DNA from 4 places in the Alteromonas sp. DY56-G5 genome. Region 1 is predicted to be linked to each of the others. Evidence: predicted binding sites of a transcription regulator. Region 1 holds the regulator's gene; each other region holds the start of a gene.
What was found. The regulator sigma-54, encoded in region 1, starts transcription at its own class of promoters, with help from an activator protein. The targets are predictions, from matches to a motif close to GTTGGCACGNNNNTNGNNT.
Positions count from the first base shown of each region.

Region 2: NO989_RS15450 (exopolysaccharide biosynthesis protein) is a predicted target of sigma-54. The motif match lies at 2,146-2,164, and genes of this name have one in related genera.
Region 3: fliE (flagellar hook-basal body complex protein FliE) is a predicted target of sigma-54. The motif match lies at 2,741-2,759, and genes of this name have one in related genera.
Region 4: NO989_RS08060 (EF-hand domain-containing protein) is a predicted target of sigma-54. The motif match lies at 2,079-2,097, and genes of this name have one in related genera.

Region 1 is NZ_JANHZQ010000029.1:52,724-56,940, forward strand. Features, by position in the region: gene lptC (LPS export ABC transporter periplasmic protein LptC) at 1-333, shown strand, start outside; gene lptA (lipopolysaccharide transport periplasmic protein LptA) at 302-856, shown strand; gene lptB (LPS export ABC transporter ATP-binding protein) at 859-1,584, shown strand; gene NO989_RS14460 (RNA polymerase factor sigma-54) at 1,658-3,139, shown strand; gene hpf (ribosome hibernation promoting factor) at 3,170-3,457, shown strand; gene ptsN (PTS IIA-like nitrogen regulatory protein PtsN) at 3,471-3,914, shown strand; gene rapZ (RNase adapter RapZ) at 3,999-4,217, shown strand, end outside.
Region 2 is NZ_JANHZQ010000033.1:29,580-33,796, reverse strand. Features, by position in the region: gene NO989_RS15460 (rhodanese-like domain-containing protein) at 67-417, shown strand; gene NO989_RS15455 (LysR family transcriptional regulator) at 474-1,397, shown strand; gene NO989_RS15450 (exopolysaccharide biosynthesis protein) at 1,406-1,984, opposite strand; gene NO989_RS15445 (sigma-54 dependent transcriptional regulator) at 2,555-3,886, shown strand; gene NO989_RS15440 (hypothetical protein) at 3,903-4,127, shown strand; gene NO989_RS15435 (sensor histidine kinase) at 4,132-4,217, shown strand, end outside.
Region 3 is NZ_JANHZQ010000004.1:87,886-92,102, forward strand. Features, by position in the region: gene fliG (flagellar motor switch protein FliG) at 1-619, opposite strand, end outside; gene fliF (flagellar basal-body MS-ring/collar protein FliF) at 632-2,326, opposite strand; gene fliE (flagellar hook-basal body complex protein FliE) at 2,339-2,674, opposite strand; gene NO989_RS03040 (sigma-54-dependent transcriptional regulator) at 2,916-4,217, opposite strand, start outside.
Region 4 is NZ_JANHZQ010000012.1:1,217-5,433, forward strand. Features, by position in the region: gene NO989_RS08055 (AMP-binding protein) at 1-996, opposite strand, end outside; gene NO989_RS08060 (EF-hand domain-containing protein) at 1,365-1,943, opposite strand; gene NO989_RS08065 (DNA polymerase II) at 2,246-4,217, opposite strand, start outside.

The DNA of each region.
Region 1 (4,217 bases):
TTGTTTCAGCAACCTAAATACACCCTTTATACAGAAAACGCGTCATCACCATGGGTGGTAACCGCTGATGAAGGTACACTATACAATAACGAGCTAATCCAGCTGGAAAACCAAGTTAATATTGAGAACCAAACTGGCGATGACTTTGTCAGAAGTATATCGACCGAGTACATTCAAATTAATTTAGAAACCAAGCAAATGACATCTGACCAACCCGTTGAAATACTGGGCACCCAATATGTCATTTTAAGTAATGGGTTTAACGCGAATTTACGCACACAAGAATACGAGCTTTTAGATCATGTACAAACCACTTATTCCCCTAGCAACTAGTTTATTGCTTGCCATCGCTAGCGGTGCGGTACACGCCAGTGAAGATGATTTTTCGCAGCCCATAAAAATAGGCTCGAACACCCAGTTTATCGACGGTAAAAATAAAACCGCGTTGTACAAAGACGACGTACTCATAACTCAAGGCTCTTTGGTTATTGAAGCTGACGAAGTGGAAGTAATTGCCACTGACGGTGGTGGTCGTGAAATATTTATTGCTAGAGGAAAGCCTGCAAGCTATTCCCAGCAATTGGAAGACGGCACGCCAGTTTCGGCAAAAGCTAATGAAATACGCTATGAAGTGGTGAACCGAACGATTTCTCTTGCTGGAAACGCAGAGTTGAAACAAGACACCAGTAAAGTACAGGGTGACAACATCACGTTCGATATGATTACCGAGCAATTGCTAGCGACTGGCGGCGCAGGTAAGGATGGTGAGGGTCGAGTGACCACAGTATTCACACCTGAGACCATTCGCAAAACTTCGTCTAAGAAAGACAAAAAAGACAACGAGGGCAATGAATAGCAATGGCAACTTTGAGCGCTAAAAATCTTGCTAAGGCTTACAAGTCAAGACAGGTTGTTCGAGATGTAAGTCTGTCTGTCTCAACGGGTCAAATTGTTGGTCTTCTTGGCCCAAATGGCGCTGGTAAGACCACCACATTCTACATGATTGTTGGTTTAGTGAATCTGGATAAAGGCAAGATTGAAATCGACGACAATGAGCTAACTCATCAGCCCATGCACGAGCGCGCACGCCGCGGAATTGGCTACCTACCGCAGGAAGCCTCTATTTTCAGAAAGCTCACAGTGCATGAAAATATCATGGCCATTTTGCAAACCCGTAAAGATTTAAATTCACAACAGCAAGAAGAAGAAGCTGATGCGCTACTTGATGAATTTAATATTAACCATATACGTAATAGTACGGGGATGAGTTTGTCAGGGGGCGAACGCCGTCGCGTTGAGATTGCCCGCGCTCTGGCAGCAAAACCGCAATTTATTTTGTTAGACGAACCATTTGCTGGTGTTGATCCAATATCAGTTAATGATATAAAGAAGATAATACAACATCTTCGCGATAGGGGTATTGGAATCCTTATCACAGACCATAACGTACGAGAGACATTGGATGTTTGTGAAAAGGCGTACATTGTGAGTCATGGCGAGCTTATTGCGCAAGGAACGGCGGAACAGGTTTTAAGTAATCAAAAAGTAAGGGATGTATACCTAGGCGAACAATTCAGGCTATAGTTAATGTAACCGAATTGCCATTTTTCAGTTTCGCTCTGGTATATTCAATTTAGAGCATTTAAATAAGACGTAGATGAAACCATCTTTACAGCTAAAATTTAGCCAACAACTTACCATGACACCACAGCTTCAGCAGGCCATTAAACTGCTGCAGCTTTCTACACTTGATCTTCAACAAGAGATCCAAGAAGCGCTCGATTCTAATCCGCTATTAGAAGTTGAAGAAGGTAACGACGAGCCGCAACTAGAAAAGAACAATATCGACAACGATGACAGCGGCTCTGAGGCCACTGCTTCTGCATCTAGTGACACACTAGAAGCCGGCGATGCACTTGAGAAAAACGATCTTCCCGATGAGCTGCCAATCGACAGCACATGGGACGAATACTACTCTGCTTCATCTTCGCCAGCTCCGGGTCCATCCAATGACGACGAGCAAATCTTCCAAGGTGAGACTACTGAAGATATTCAAGAGCACCTTCTTTGGCAAATGCGCCTTACCCACTTCTCGGATACCGATCGCGCAATCGCTACAGCAATCATCGACTCTATTGACGAGTCAGGTTATTTAACCGTTACCCTTGATGATATTTTAGAAGCGGTTAACGATGATGATATGGAAGAGCCGATTGAAATGGACGAAATAGAATGTGTGCTTAAGCGCATTCAGATGTTCGACCCTATTGGTTCTGGCTCACGCTCTCCACAAGAATGTTTGATGGTGCAATTGCGCCAGTTTTCAGAAGACACACCGTGGCTTGCTGAAGCAAAGCAACTGATTGAAGAGTACTCTGACTTACTGAGCAGCAAAGACTATCGTACGCTTATGCGTAAAAGCCGATTGAAAGAAGATCAGCTACGCGAGGCAATGCGTTTACTGCAAACCTTGAATCCTCGCCCAGGTAGTGCTTTAGTTACTAAAGAGCCTGAGTACGTTATTCCTGATGTCTCAGTAACCAAGAAAAATGGCCGTTGGGTGGTTGAGCTGAACCCCGACAGTCTGCCTAAATTAAGCGTAAATCAACAATACGCTGCAATGAGTCGCCGTGCCAAGAATAGTAGCGATTCACAATTCATCCGCTCACACATGCAAGAGGCTAAGTGGTTCATAAAGAGCCTTGAATCTCGTAACGAAACCTTAATGAAGGTTGCAAACTGCATTGTGCAGCAGCAAATGGGCTTTTTTGAGCACGGCCCGGAAATGATGAAACCAATGGTGCTAAATGATGTCGCAGAAATGGTAGATATGCACGAATCCACTATTTCGCGAGTGACAACGCAAAAGTACATGCATACGCCACGTGGAATCTTCGAATTGAAGTATTTCTTCTCAAGCCACGTTGCAACAGAGTCTGGTGGTGAATGTTCATCTACAGCGATTCGTGCATTGATCAAGAAATTAGTGGCCGCTGAAAAGCCTAGCAAGCCGCTGAGTGATAGCAAGATTGCTTCATTGTTGGCCGAACAAGGCATTAAAGTTGCCCGGCGAACAATAGCAAAGTACCGGGAATCGTTGTCGATCCCGCCGTCGAACCAACGCAAAAGCCTTATTTAATCGGGCTTAATAATATAAGGAAGACGAAATATGCAAATCAACCTTACTGGTCATCATGTCGAAATCACCGACTCTTTGCGTAATTATGTCGATACGAAGTTCAGCAAACTTGAACGTCACTTTGATCACATTTCTAATGTGCATGTCATCCTGAACGTTGAAAAATTAAATCAAAAAGCCGAAGCGACCGTTCATTTAAGTGGCGCTGAAGTATTCGCATCCTCAGAAAATACCGACATGTATGCGGCGATTGACAGCATGGTTGATAAACTCGACCGGCAGGTAATCAAGCATAAGGAAAAACTGAAAAAACATTAGTAGTTAATTAAGCATGGATATACAAGCCATCGTAAGTCTGGACCGCACCGAGTGTGCGGTTCAGTGTAATAGTAAAAAGCGAATTCTTGAGATCATCGCTGATATCGCTGCCAAGCAAAACGAGAACATTGATCAGGCAACGGTACTCAACAGTTTGATGGCTCGAGAGCGTATGGGTAGTACAGGCATTGGTAATGGTATCGCCTTACCCCACGGACGCCTGCCGGGCCTTGAAAAAGTGATCGCCATTGTTGTAACCAGCACGCCAGCAATCGACTTCGACGCCCTTGACGAGAAACCCGTAGACATCTTTTTTGCGCTACTCGTTCCTGAGGAACAGACCGAAGGACACCTTCAAACGCTGGCCACCGTGGCTGGTAAACTAAGCGACAAAGAAACGATTAAAGCAATACGTCGCGCAACGACAAGCGACGATATTCTATCTGCATTAAGTTAAACATTAAGCGCCTATTAACCGTTTAGTAGGCGCCTAATTCAACAACGCGTATGTGATAAAACCAGAGTATTAGGGAGAAAGTAGGTGAAGCTGATAATAATCAGTGGTCGTTCGGGGTCTGGTAAGTCTGTCGCACTTCGCGCATTGGAAGATTTAGGTTATTACTGTGTTGATAATATCCCGGTAAACTTACTTCCCACCTTAACCCATACAGTTGTTGACGAGTACGATCAGGTTGCGGTAAGTATCGATGTGAGAAACTTACCTAAAAATCCTGACGATTTGGTAGAAATTCTAGACTAC
Region 2 (4,217 bases), on a different contig from region 1:
TATTACGCTGACATCAATATATTAGATTTTACTTATTTCAACTAAGTTTAGGCAAAAAGGAAAAATATGCTTATAGACATGAAGACTCGAATAGAAAACATAGACGTGAACTTACGCACTGTATCTGCGGAGCAAGCGGCCAGTGAGTGCCGAAACAATAGCGGTATACTGATTGATGTACGAGAGAGTGCCGAAGTTGCCAATCAGCCCGTACCTTCTGCGCTTCACATACCACGCGGCGTGCTCGAAATGAAGGCACTGGAACAGTTTAAAGATGCTTCAGCGCCACTTTATATTCACTGTGCGTCGGGCGTTCGAGCAAAACTAGCTGCAGAGCAACTTATAAAGATGGGTTATGAGAACGTTTCGGTTGTGACATGCCCTGTACCCACGATAAATCAAGCAAACCAGAAATGACTTCTTAACCACGCGTATGCTATAAGTAGCGTTAATTAAGAGTTTTAAGGCGCTGTATGCTGAAATCTACGTTAGAACAATGGCGAATGTTCAAAGCCGTCGTCGATGCAGGCGGCTTTAATCAAGCTGCTGCTGAAGTTCACAAAAGTCAATCGAGCGTTCACCACGCGGTTCAAAAGCTTGAAAACGCCATTGGAGTGTCATTGTTTGAGAATATTGGACGTAAAGTCCAGCTTTCGCCGCAAGGTGAACTTATGTATCGCCGTGCCTCTTTTTTGCTTAGCGAAGCGCACAAGCTCGAGGCCGTTGCCAATAGCCTTAAATCTGGCACAGAAACAACTTTACGCATAGCGGTGGATATTATTTTCCCGTCTGAATTGCTTTATAACGTGCTAGCGAAAGTTTCTGCTGAGTTCCCGCTCCTTCGTATCGAGATAGAAGAAACTGTACTCAGTGGCGCAAATTCACTTTTGAGCAATGGTAAAGTTGATTTAGGCATCTCTCCTTTCGCGTTTTCTAGTGGCTTTAGCGAAGACTTGTGCGAAATTGAATTTGCAGCTGTCGCTCACGCCGACCATCCATTGCACCAATTGGATAGAACGCTCACACTGGAAGACTTAAAAGCGTATCGTCAAATTGTGGTAAGGGATTCATCCGCGGAACGAAAAGCTGATGTGGGCTGGTTAGGTGCAGAGCAACGCTGGACCGTAAGCCACGTTAGAACGTCATTAGATATTATTGCTCAGGGGTTGGGTTTTGCGTGGCTGCCTATAGCAATAATTAAAGATGAGCTAGAAGACGGTACACTCGTTCCCCTTCCCCTCGATAATAATGCAGCGTTGCGTAAGGCGCTCCTTTATTTGTCTTTCGAAGACGGCGATACGTTGGGACCAGCTGCCCGTGCTTTTATTGGGGAGCTACGATATCAAACAATGAACCTTCCATCGTCAGATTTTATGCTCGACTCGTGTACTGAGTAGTTAGATCATCAACTTAGCGCGACTGCAAGGCGTTCAAACCCAAGTATAAAGCCAAATAGCGATAATGAATCACCAAATAACGCCACAGCACCGTCGTCTGTGGCCATGCCTATTGCCATAATCAAAACAGCAAAAGCGGGAATAAGCCCCATAAAGGGAATAAGCTCGAGTGGAATCATTACAAGTCCGCAACCCGCACAGCATAATGCGATGAATGATCTGAACACAGGCTGGCGCATGAAAAAACACCGAGGAACTAAAAAGCGGTCTACGCGTACTGCATACGGTTTAACCTTTTCGACAATGTAGCGAAGCTGATCGGCGTCACAGTTTAGTTGCTTCACTCTTTGCGGTAACCAAGGATGCCTACGACCGAGTAAAATTTGCAACGCGATGAGTAAAATCGTCCCACCCGCTAAAGATGGGATCCCAGGGATGGCCCCGATCGGTGTGCAAGCGATAAAAGATGGCAGCGCCAACATTGGTCCAAAGCCTCTTTTCTTCATCACATCCCAAAACTCGGCAAACTCGAACGTATCTTGTCTTGCTCGCGGCTGCATTTTCCCCAACAACTCGTACAAGGTCATTGATCTTACAGCTGTTTTTCCCACACCTTCAATTCCTTTGATATCACATTACCTGCGAAAGTCGCGCTAATCAGACGGGCTTCTCGCCTAATTAATATACATTTCTTGCACCTAGTCGATTAACCATAATGAAATTGCAAGCAACTTTAGACAGTTAAATCGTGCGAAAAATATGCCATCGATTGCATGTGACGGTGTGTTAAAGACAGGAATACTTTTTGCAAATGCTCCTGATAAGTAAAATAAAATCACCTAATAAACAAAGACAGATATAGACATTCTGTACTTTAGTGCGATGTGTACCGCTGATCGCAAAGAGTTGATAAATTAGAAGAAGGTAGCGCAACCGACTATCCCTGGCATCTAAGCAAATGTTCAAGGTTTCCGGGTTGCTTGAAGCGTTTAGATATTTTCCGATGCGCTTACGCCTTATCAATTTAAAGCAGCGTATAAATAAACTTTAAATATGCGCTTTAGCATTCCGTTGTTAATAGCGTATGATAAAACTATAACATTGATTCTATTCCATATTTTTCTGAATAGGAAACGAAAGAAGAGAGGGACATCCACGTGCTTACCGTACTTTTAGTTGATGACGACGCCGAGTTCACAGAAGTAGCTTGTACTATCATCGAGTTTCTTGGCCACGAAGTACTTACCGCTGCCACACTCAAAGAAGCCCGCGATTGGTTAGAAAAAGAAACCTTTGACCATGTACTGCTTGATTTCATGCTACCCGATGGAAGCGGCGCGCACTTGTTCAATGAATTAGATGCACTTCCTAAGCGCCCTCGCGTTACGCTGATAACGGGTCACCCTTCTGTGAAAAGCGTGATAAAGGGTCTGTGTGGCCCCACGGTCGACTACCTCGTTAAGCCAATTCAACGGGAGGAAATAGAGGCCGTATTAAGTCAAAAGCCAAAAGAAAAAGCACCTGCACAAGAAAAAATAGAGAGACATTTTGACTTGCTGATTGGTGAATCGCCAATTATGAAAGAGCTCTACAAGCTAATTTCTAGAGTGAGCAAAACTAGCGCAAACGTAATGCTGCTTGGTGAAAGTGGTGTAGGTAAAGAAGTGGTGGCTGCCGCAATTCATCGCGCTTCAGAAAGTGAAGGTCCTTATATTGCAACCAACTGTGGTGCATTCTCGAAAGAACTAATAGGTAGCGAACTTTTCGGTCACGAAAAAGGAGCATTTACCGGCGCTGTAGGACGTAAAGAAGGTGTCTTCGAACAAGCTGAGGGCGGCACGCTCTTTTTGGACGAAATCACAGAAATGCCCATTGATATGCAGCCCAACTTACTCCGCGTTTTAGAAAACAAGGTTGTTATTCGTGTGGGCGGAACGAAGACCATCCCGGTGAGCTGCCGCGTTGTATCTGCCACGAACCGAACAATGGAAGAGATTGCGCAAAGCAAAGTACTGCGCGAAGACATCTACTTCAGACTTGCGGTGTTCCCAATCACCATTCCTCCGCTACGTGAAAGAAAGGAAGATATTCCATTACTAGCAAAAACCTTTATTGCTGAATTCAATAAAGATAATGGCTCGCAATTTAAGTGGGAAGATAATCAACTCGATACGTTACAAGCCTACGACTGGCCCGGTAACGTGCGTGAACTAAGACACTTTGTGCATCGCGCTGCCATTATGAGCGACCCTGAAAAGAGTGAGATTGAATTACCAAAAACCATTGAGTCACCTTTCGCTCAAAAACAGAGCACGACACCGGCACTTCAAGCCGGTAGAACCATTGAAGACGTGGAAAAAGAGCTAATTTATGCCACGTTGGAAAAAGTGAATGGCAATAAGACCACCGCAGCAGAAATGCTGGGAATTAGTACAAAAACGCTTTACAACCGTCTTCATGCATATGGCGACTTAAGTAAAGACGACTAAGTAAGAGGTATTCGGCATGACTAGCGAAGAATTTTCTCGACTAAGTGTTTATGTGCATGATGCACGCAAACCATTAAACAGAATATCAATGCAAGCTGAGCTAGTAAAAATGGCATTAAACGGTGACGTTGCACCTGAAAAGGCATTAGTGGCGTTGGACAAAATAATAAGCAGTGCTAAAGACTGCAGCCATACTCTTGCTGAAATGACATCAGAGTTAAGTGGCAATGTTTCGGATTAAGTAAATGATTACTAAAGTATTGTCTTCACTATACAGTTGGATAATTTTAGTTGTTCTGGTCATTATTGTAATAACTGCTAATTCATTTTA
Region 3 (4,217 bases), on a different contig from region 1:
TTTTGGCTGCTTGTGTACCCGCTTGACCTGCAAACTGTTTCTCCATGATTTCGTTCAGCTCTTGTAGTGCAGCCGGCTGAACTTCCTCTAGATTTGCTATACGCATTAGCAAGTCGAGTCGCACTTTTTCAGGGAACTGCGCCAATATTTCAGCACTTTGTTCAGGCTCTAAATAAGACAATACGATAGTTTGAATCTGCGGGTGCTCATTGCGAATAATGCTGGCTACTTGCTTAGAGTCCATCCACTTCAATGAGTCTAGGCCTTTTGCACCGCTTCCCATCAGGATTTGATCAATTAGGTTTGCGGCCTTATCTTCACCTAACGCGGCTGTTAGCGCACGTTTAACAAAGTCTTGGCTTTGGAAGCCAATGGTACTGTAATTCTGAATTTCTTCGATAAAGTGCTTATGAACCGCCGTAATTTTGGTTTGCGTCATATCGTCCACTTTTGCCATTTCAGTACCGAGCTTTTGTACTTGCTTGGGCTCTAAGTGTTTCAATATCTGGGCGGCGTCTTCTTCAGAAAGACTCAGCAGCAAGATGGCCGCTTTTTCTACGCCTTCTAATTTACTGACGTCGTATGACGGCTCGTCAACATTGGCAAGTTCTTCAGCCATAATCTTATCTCACTACTCGTCTTGCATTAACCAGCCCTTCACTACTTGGGCTGATAACTCAGGTTCATTGGCCACAAGGGCACGTACGGCTTTAAGTACATCTTCATCTTTGTGCAGGTCAGGCAGCATGAGTGAACCATCTGGCGCAAAGCCTACCTGTCCTTCATCAAAGTCAGACGTTAACATGCTAATGGTGTCATCGCCTAAATCTAAGCCCTCGTCTGCATCAAATTCATCGGCGTCGTTCGACTCATCAGGATTAATAAGACGACGTAGCATAGGACGAATCACGAAGATGATAAGCACTATTATAACCAAGCCACCAACAACTAGCTTTAGAATTGGTAGAAATCCGGGCTGCTCCCAAATAGGCGCGTCTTCAATTTCCCCTGCGTCCATCCGAGTAAAGGGCACGCTTACAACTTCTAACGAATCACCACGGGTAACGTCAAAGCCAATGCCGCCCTGTAAAAGCCTACGAATGTTTAGAATCTCTTCTTGTTTACGCGGTGTTGGCGTCATCGCACCGTCTTCACCCGCAACTTGGGTATAGTCCACCGCCACAGATACACTTAATCTGCGAATAACCCCTGTCTGTTTCTTGGTATGACTGATAGTGGTATCAAGTTCGTAGTTGCGCGTAGACTCTTTTGCTGTGCGCCCAGGCATAGTTTGTTGACTGCCGCCCACAGCATTTTCTGGAATATTAGAATCTAACGGAGGCTGATTAGACAGTGCACCAGGAATACCACCAACACCACCACCTACGCTGTTTTCTTCCATTATCATTTCACTGCGAACCGCAGGTAAATCAGGGTTGTAGCTACGCTGTGTTTGTTCCATAGCTGTAAAGTCCATGGTAACGTCAGCTTGTGCTGTGTAGTTACCTATGCCCAATACTGGAATCAGTATAGCGTCAATTTTTTCTAAGTACTCTTGCTCACGCTGGCGCTCAATCTCGTATTCTTTTCTGGCACGAGCACTCATAGAATCTTGAGAGCCTGAGTTTAGCAGACGACCATTGCTGTCTGTTACGGTTACCTTAGACGGCTCCATGTTTTGCACTGCAGACGCAACGATATCGACAACAGCATCAACCTCTTCACCTGCAATAACGGCACCGCGCTTAGCCGTTAGCACAACGGTTGCCGACGCTTTCTTCTCTCTTCGCGCAAATACGTTTTCTTTAGGCATAGCTAACAAGACACGGGCTTTTTGAATGCTTGCGATATCTTCGATGGTAGCCGCGATTTGTTGCTCGCGGGCGTGTTTTAGACGTTCCATCTCAACACGCTGGCTCACACCAAACCCCATATCCTGCATAATGATATCGGTACCGGCATCAGAGGCCTTTGTTAACCCTTGGCGGGTCATGCCTAAACGGATGTTTTGGAATTCGTCACTTCTTACGTAAACAATATTGCCTTCAAGCTTATAGTCGATTTGGTTCGCATCCATATAATCGAGGGTTTCAATAAGCTCTTGGGTTTCCATTTTCGCAAGTGGGCGGTAATCAGGCTCTTGCGACCAGATAAGAATAAAAATAGCGATGGCGACGCAGATTACCAAAACAACCACAAGGGCCATTTGGCGCATCATATCTGCGCTACCTAAAGTGTCCATAAAACCAGATTTGTTTTCTGGCTCATTGTCCACTGCTTGATTTTGATCAGGAACCGTAAGGTTTGTACCTGTAGCTTCAGCCATAACCTACTCCACTTACACCGGCATATTCATTATTGTTTTATAGGCTTCAAGTACTTTGTTACGTACTTGAACAGTGGCTTCAAAAGCAATGCCCGCCTTTTCTTTCGTCAGCATAACTTGAGCTAGGCTTAAGTTAGGGTCGCCCATTTCAAAACGCTGCTGCGCGTCTTTAGATTCGAGCTGCATGCCGTTTACACCATCTACCGCATTCTTTAGCATGGTCGAGAAATCACTTGCCGAGCTATTAACTTCACTAAGCGGCTGCTGTTGAGGCTCATTAACTTGAAGACGAGTTTGCCCAATCATGTTCTGCATTTCTTGATACAAACTATTGGCTTTAACGTCCATAACCACTCCTAGTGCTTTTTCGAGACCGCCTGAACATCGGCGTATAACTTATGTATAGAGGGGATTTAGCAAAGGGCTTGCCAACTTTAAAAAGCCATATATATCAACAGGATAAATTAAAAATAAGAGGATTAGCCAAATTTATGGCGTTTGACTTAGTGAGAGCAACAAAAAACCGCCGCCTTCTTTACTACAGAGGCGACGGATAAGGACGAGGAAACCGAAAGTGTAGAAAGCGACCTTATGCGGGCACTTCAATACCGTCTTCGCGCATGCGCGCTAATTTGTAACGAAGGGTTCTTGGACTAATGCCGAGCTTTTCTGCCACATCTTTACGCTTGCCGTTACACGACACCAACGTATCGAGGATAATTTGATGTTCTTGGTAGCGCAGCTCAGACCCTAGCCTATTTTCTTCAACATGCTCTTGCGGTGTCTCAACAGGTGCAGTCATGTCTTCGTCAATCATTAAATCGCTGGCGTCGATCTCATTGTGTTCGCATAAAATAAGCGCCCGTTGAACCACGTTTTCTAGTTCGCGAACGTTCCCAGGCCAGCTGTATTGTGAGAGCTTATTGCGCGCTGCTGCGCTTAACCTGATAGTACCCAGCCCTTGAGAACTAGCATGACGCTGCACCAGATGTTCGGCAAGAGGGACAATATCACCCGGACGTTCCGAAAGCGGGCGCCACTCGATAGGGAATACATTTAAGCGGTAGTACAAATCTTCTCTGAACTCTCCCGCATCCACTGCTTTTCTCAAATCTCGGTTACTTGTAGCAATAACACGGACGTTGAGCTTAACGGTTTTACGTCCGCCAAGACGCTCTACTTCGCGCTCTTGTAACACGCGTAGCAGTTTAGCTTGAAGCGCCAAATCCATCTCGGTTATTTCATCAAGTAACAGCGTACCGTCTTGGGCTTGTTCAAATTTACCCGGGCACGCTTGGATTGCGCCGGTGAACGCACCTTTTTCGTAACCAAACAAGGTCGCTTCTAGCATGTTCTCTGGTATGGCTGCACAGTTGATGGCAACAAATGGCGCATCACTTCGCGGCGACTGATCGTGAATATAGCGAGACAGCACTTCTTTACCCGAACCGCTTGGTCCCATTACCATCACAGTGGCGTCGGACTTCGCGACTTTGCGAGAAAGCTCAAGTAACTTCAAGCTTGAAGGGTCAGCAACAATAGGCGTGCGTGACTCTATTTTTTGAGCCGGCGCGTAGCGTCCCACTAAATTAAGCAGTACTTCTGGGGCAAACGGTTTTGATAGATAGTCTGTAGCGCCATCGCGCATTGCCTGCACGGCATCATCAATAGTGGCATAGGCTGTCATCAATAGCACCGGCATATTGGGGTACTTAGTTTTGATACTCTTAAGTAGCGTTAAACCGCTCATTTCGCCCATTTGAATATCGCTTACCACTAAATCGACGGAGCGCGAAGACAGCACCATTAACGCTTCTTCAGCACAGTCAGCGGCAACAACTTCATAGTTACCTAACAGAAGGGTGTCTAGGAGTGCTTCGCGTAATCCTGC
Region 4 (4,217 bases), on a different contig from region 1:
TAGATCAAAGCTCTTGAAGTTGGATAGTTCGAGCTCGGCAATAAACATGGTTGGTACGCCATGTAATCCCGTGCACTTTTCTTCTTCTACCGTGCGAAGCGTTGTCTCAGGGTCGAATGACTCCCCGGGGAATACTGCGCATGCACCTGATGCTAAGCAAACTAAGTTGCCCAATACCATTCCAAAGCAGTGATAAAGCGGTACGGGAATACAAAGTTTGTCTTTGTGTGTGAACCTCATTGCTTGTGATACTAATAACCCATTATTTAGAATGTTTCGGTGCGTTAACGTTGCGCCTTTCGGATTTCCCGTGGTGCCAGAGGTAAACTGAATATTGATGTTATCATCCGCGCTAAGGTTCGATTCAACGGCCTCCAACTGAGACTCGAGCGCTTCCGTTGGTTCTATTTGCAATGCAGAAAAAGCCTGTAATCCTTCTACAGGCTTATCGCCAATAGTGTATACATATTTAAGTGAAGGCAACTTAGCAAGCGTTAGAGGACGCTTTGGTGTGTTCTTATCTTGGCTGTCTATTTCTGGCGCAAGCTCTTTCAACATGGCGACGTAATTTGACTGCTTGAACGACTGCGCCATGACTAAGTATTTTACGGCAACGTTATTAATGGCAAACGCTAATTCATCAGGACGATAAGCAGGGTTCAGGCATACCATGATCGCCCCGATTCGCGCAGTGGCCATCTGTACGATCGACCATTCGATATTGTTCGGAGACCATATGCCCACACGGTCGCCAGGTTCTACACCGTTTGCAAGTAAGCCGCAAGCAACACGTTCTACTTCATACCAATACTGCTGATAGGTCCAGCTAACGTCTTGATGTTTTACAATAATCGCTGGGTTATCGCCATAATTGTCGACAACATTTTTGAAATACTGACCGATAGTGAGCGACGTCAGCTCAGCGTCATCAGAGCCAGTAAACTCACTTTTCTGAAGAGGGAGTAGTGAGTTCGGTGTAAATTTTGATTCCATCATATCTTGCCTCCATGCGCGTACGCATCTGATTTATATATAAATAATAGAGTTGGCTGTTTCGGCTTTTGGTTCCAAATAACCAATGGCAACAATTGCAGTAAATGCTGAATACGCAACGAATAAAACAAATAATTCAATCTTTATTAACAATATTGTTGCAAACGGGTTTTGTCGACAAGATGTTAGTCGTATATGGGGTTATTCAACGATGAATTTGTGTGATTCGTCGTACACGCTGAAAGGAGAGTAATAACTAAAAGTGACAATGTATTTGATGTCTAAAGAAAATTGTCTCGACTTTAATGAAACAAAAAAGCCTCCGACGAAGGAGGCTTCCTAAAAATTTTTACTTTACGAAAGGTGAGTGTCTATTCAGACTCAATACCTTCGAAGTAGGCACGATATTCCATACGGGTAACGTAAGAATCGCCATTTTCGTCCATCATCTCAAAGTCACCTTCGACATGTGCAACCTTTAACTCCTCGGCTGTAAGCTTACCGTCGCTGTCTACATCGATTTCAGTAAACTTATTGTCGGCTGTGGCTGACATTTCAGTACGAAGCTCCTTATTCTTCTCTGATATCATTTCACCGTCTGCTTTAGAGAATAATTCAGGGTTGCCCTTTTCCGAGAGTAGAGCGTCATTGGTGCCTTCAGTTTTCACCTGAGTAATGATGTCGTCGCTAAACATTGATGGTTTTTCATCAACAAACTTGTTGAATTCAACACGGCTAATCATGCTGTCACCATCGGTATCCATTTTTGCGAGAAGCTTACTGTCAATAACGCCAGAAGACTCTGAACCGACGATATAGCCGTTTCCATCCTTATCCATTGCGTTAAATCCCATCGAGATCTTCTCTTCGTGGTGGCCTGCTACTGCTGAAGCAGATAGTGTTGCAGCAATAACAGCACTGGTAATCATACTTAGTTTTGTGATCTTCATAATCAAATTCCTTCTGGCTTTTACAGTGAACTCGGGCGTTCAATTGCCCTAACCACTAGGTCCACAGACCTCAACATAGGTGCAGATTGGAAGTAAGTTTCAATCTGACACCGCTAATGACTTACGTAATTCATTATTCATTGAATGTGCCAAATGCATAACTAACTGATTTAGTGAGGTAATAAAAATTTAAGGCGAGGTTTTCAATGTTATTGCTATGTTAAATTGTCGCAGTGTTTGCAAGATCTTCATACGTCAAACTTAAGCTGTTCTCAGATATAGATAGAACCCCATTAATGAGATTAAAACAGCGAGAGTTGATCGTTCGCTATTGTCTCAAAATTCAGGCCAATAAGAGGCAAGATACTATCGGCAATGGGTTGAATTTGTTTTTCAATATAGTGGTCATATTGAAGGGGGGCCGTGGCGGTTTCTGCGGTTTGAGGGCCCTGTACTGTAATGACATAGGCAATGGTAGTATTAAACTGATAGCGAAGTGGCAACCCCTGTTCTTTATAGTACTCGTCCGCTAATCGCGCTGCCTTTACGTGGGGAGGCAGCGACTTGGTATACGACGACAAAGGCTTTCGCAGCCGCTTTTTATAGACCAAAGCGTGATCCATTTCACCGGACTTTATCGCTGCCATCGTGCTATTTATGTAGTCTTCAACAGGCTTTCCAGTAAACACTTTTTTGTACAGCTCGTACTGGAAGGTTTTAGCTAATACCGTCCAATCAGAGCGGACATTTTCTAAGCCTTTAAAGACAAGTTCACTGCCCTTCATTCCTGCGTAACGTTTTTTGCTGCCTTCGGAAGAGCCTCGGATCGTCGGCATAAAAAACGTAGAAAAGTGAGATTCAAACTCAATTTCTAAGTGGCAATCAATGTCGAACTCACTTTTTAGTAACTCAGTCCACTTTCGATTAATAATGCTAGCGAGCTCAAGCCCAGTTTCTGACGGCGAACCCAGTGCATCATTCCCTTCTACATGAACAAATGTTGAGTCGGTATCACCGTAAATAACCGTATAGCCTAGTTCTTCAATCCAACCCGCAGTGGTTTGCATGATCTCGTGACCCCTTAATGTGATTGAGCTAGCCAGGCGAGGATCGTAGAAGGGGCAGCCGCCACTACCAAGCACACCATAGAAGGAGTTCATTAATATTTTGATGGCCTGAGAGCGCGGTGCGTCTTTCTGTTTTTTGGCTTCGTCGCGCTGAAGCCATAGGTTTTCAATGATGGAAGGTAGAAAATGAGATTCGCGGCTAAATACTGCGCCTTTAAAACCTTCTATCGCCGTGTCAGGAGACTTAAGCCCTTCTGCAAGTCCTAACGGGTCGATTTTAAATGTACGAATGATGGAAGGATATAGGCTCTTAAAATCGAGGACTAAAACGTCTTTATATAAACCTGGCTGGGAACGCATGACATAACCACCCGGACTAGCCAAGCCTCCATTTTCAGGTCTTACCCCCGCGACATAAGACTTGCGGTGAAGCTTAGGCAAGTACACATTTAAAAACGCGGCCACTGACCCTCCGGGGCGACTCATATCTAGGCCGGTAAGAATACTGCGCAGCGCCAGAAAATCGATAAATTGGGTTTTATCCTGAATGCGATTGACCAGTTCCGTGTCTTTAAAGTTATAGTTAGCTAGTGCAACAGGGTCGCTATGATAAAGACGCTTTATCGCTTCAAGCTTGTCGGCAGCCTGAATAAGCTTATTTTCGCCAAGCAGTTCTTCAGATACGTGATCGAGCGAGAACGACTCGAATTGATAAGTCATTGTTTTTAGTGCTTCGATACCATCAATAACGCATCGTCCTGGCACATCAACGAGGGTTTGATCCTCCCACTGCCTTACAGAAGCCTCTCTGCCATGGCGGCCGATAGCATACTTTAGCGAGTTAGCCCTAGCGCGGCGTTCAAGTACCGCCATATCGAACTGTTTAACATTCCAGCCTAAAATGATATCTGGGTCGTGGGATGTAAGATATGAAAAAAATGCTTCAAGCAGTGCTTTTTCTGATTCAACGACAATGAGCTCGTACGCGCTGTCTTCTTGTCCTTGCAATGTTTGCCCAACAAAACGTGGCGGGCATAGAAGCAGCACAATGTTGAGTCCTTCACCGGCTAACGCAATGCTAAAGAGTTCTTCATGCTCATTGCATTCGATGTCTATGCTAAGTGATGTAAATGTGGTTCTGAATTGACAGGGTCTGATTTGCGCATTTTCTATAATGATCTGAGACGTATCGTCGAAATCTTGCGGA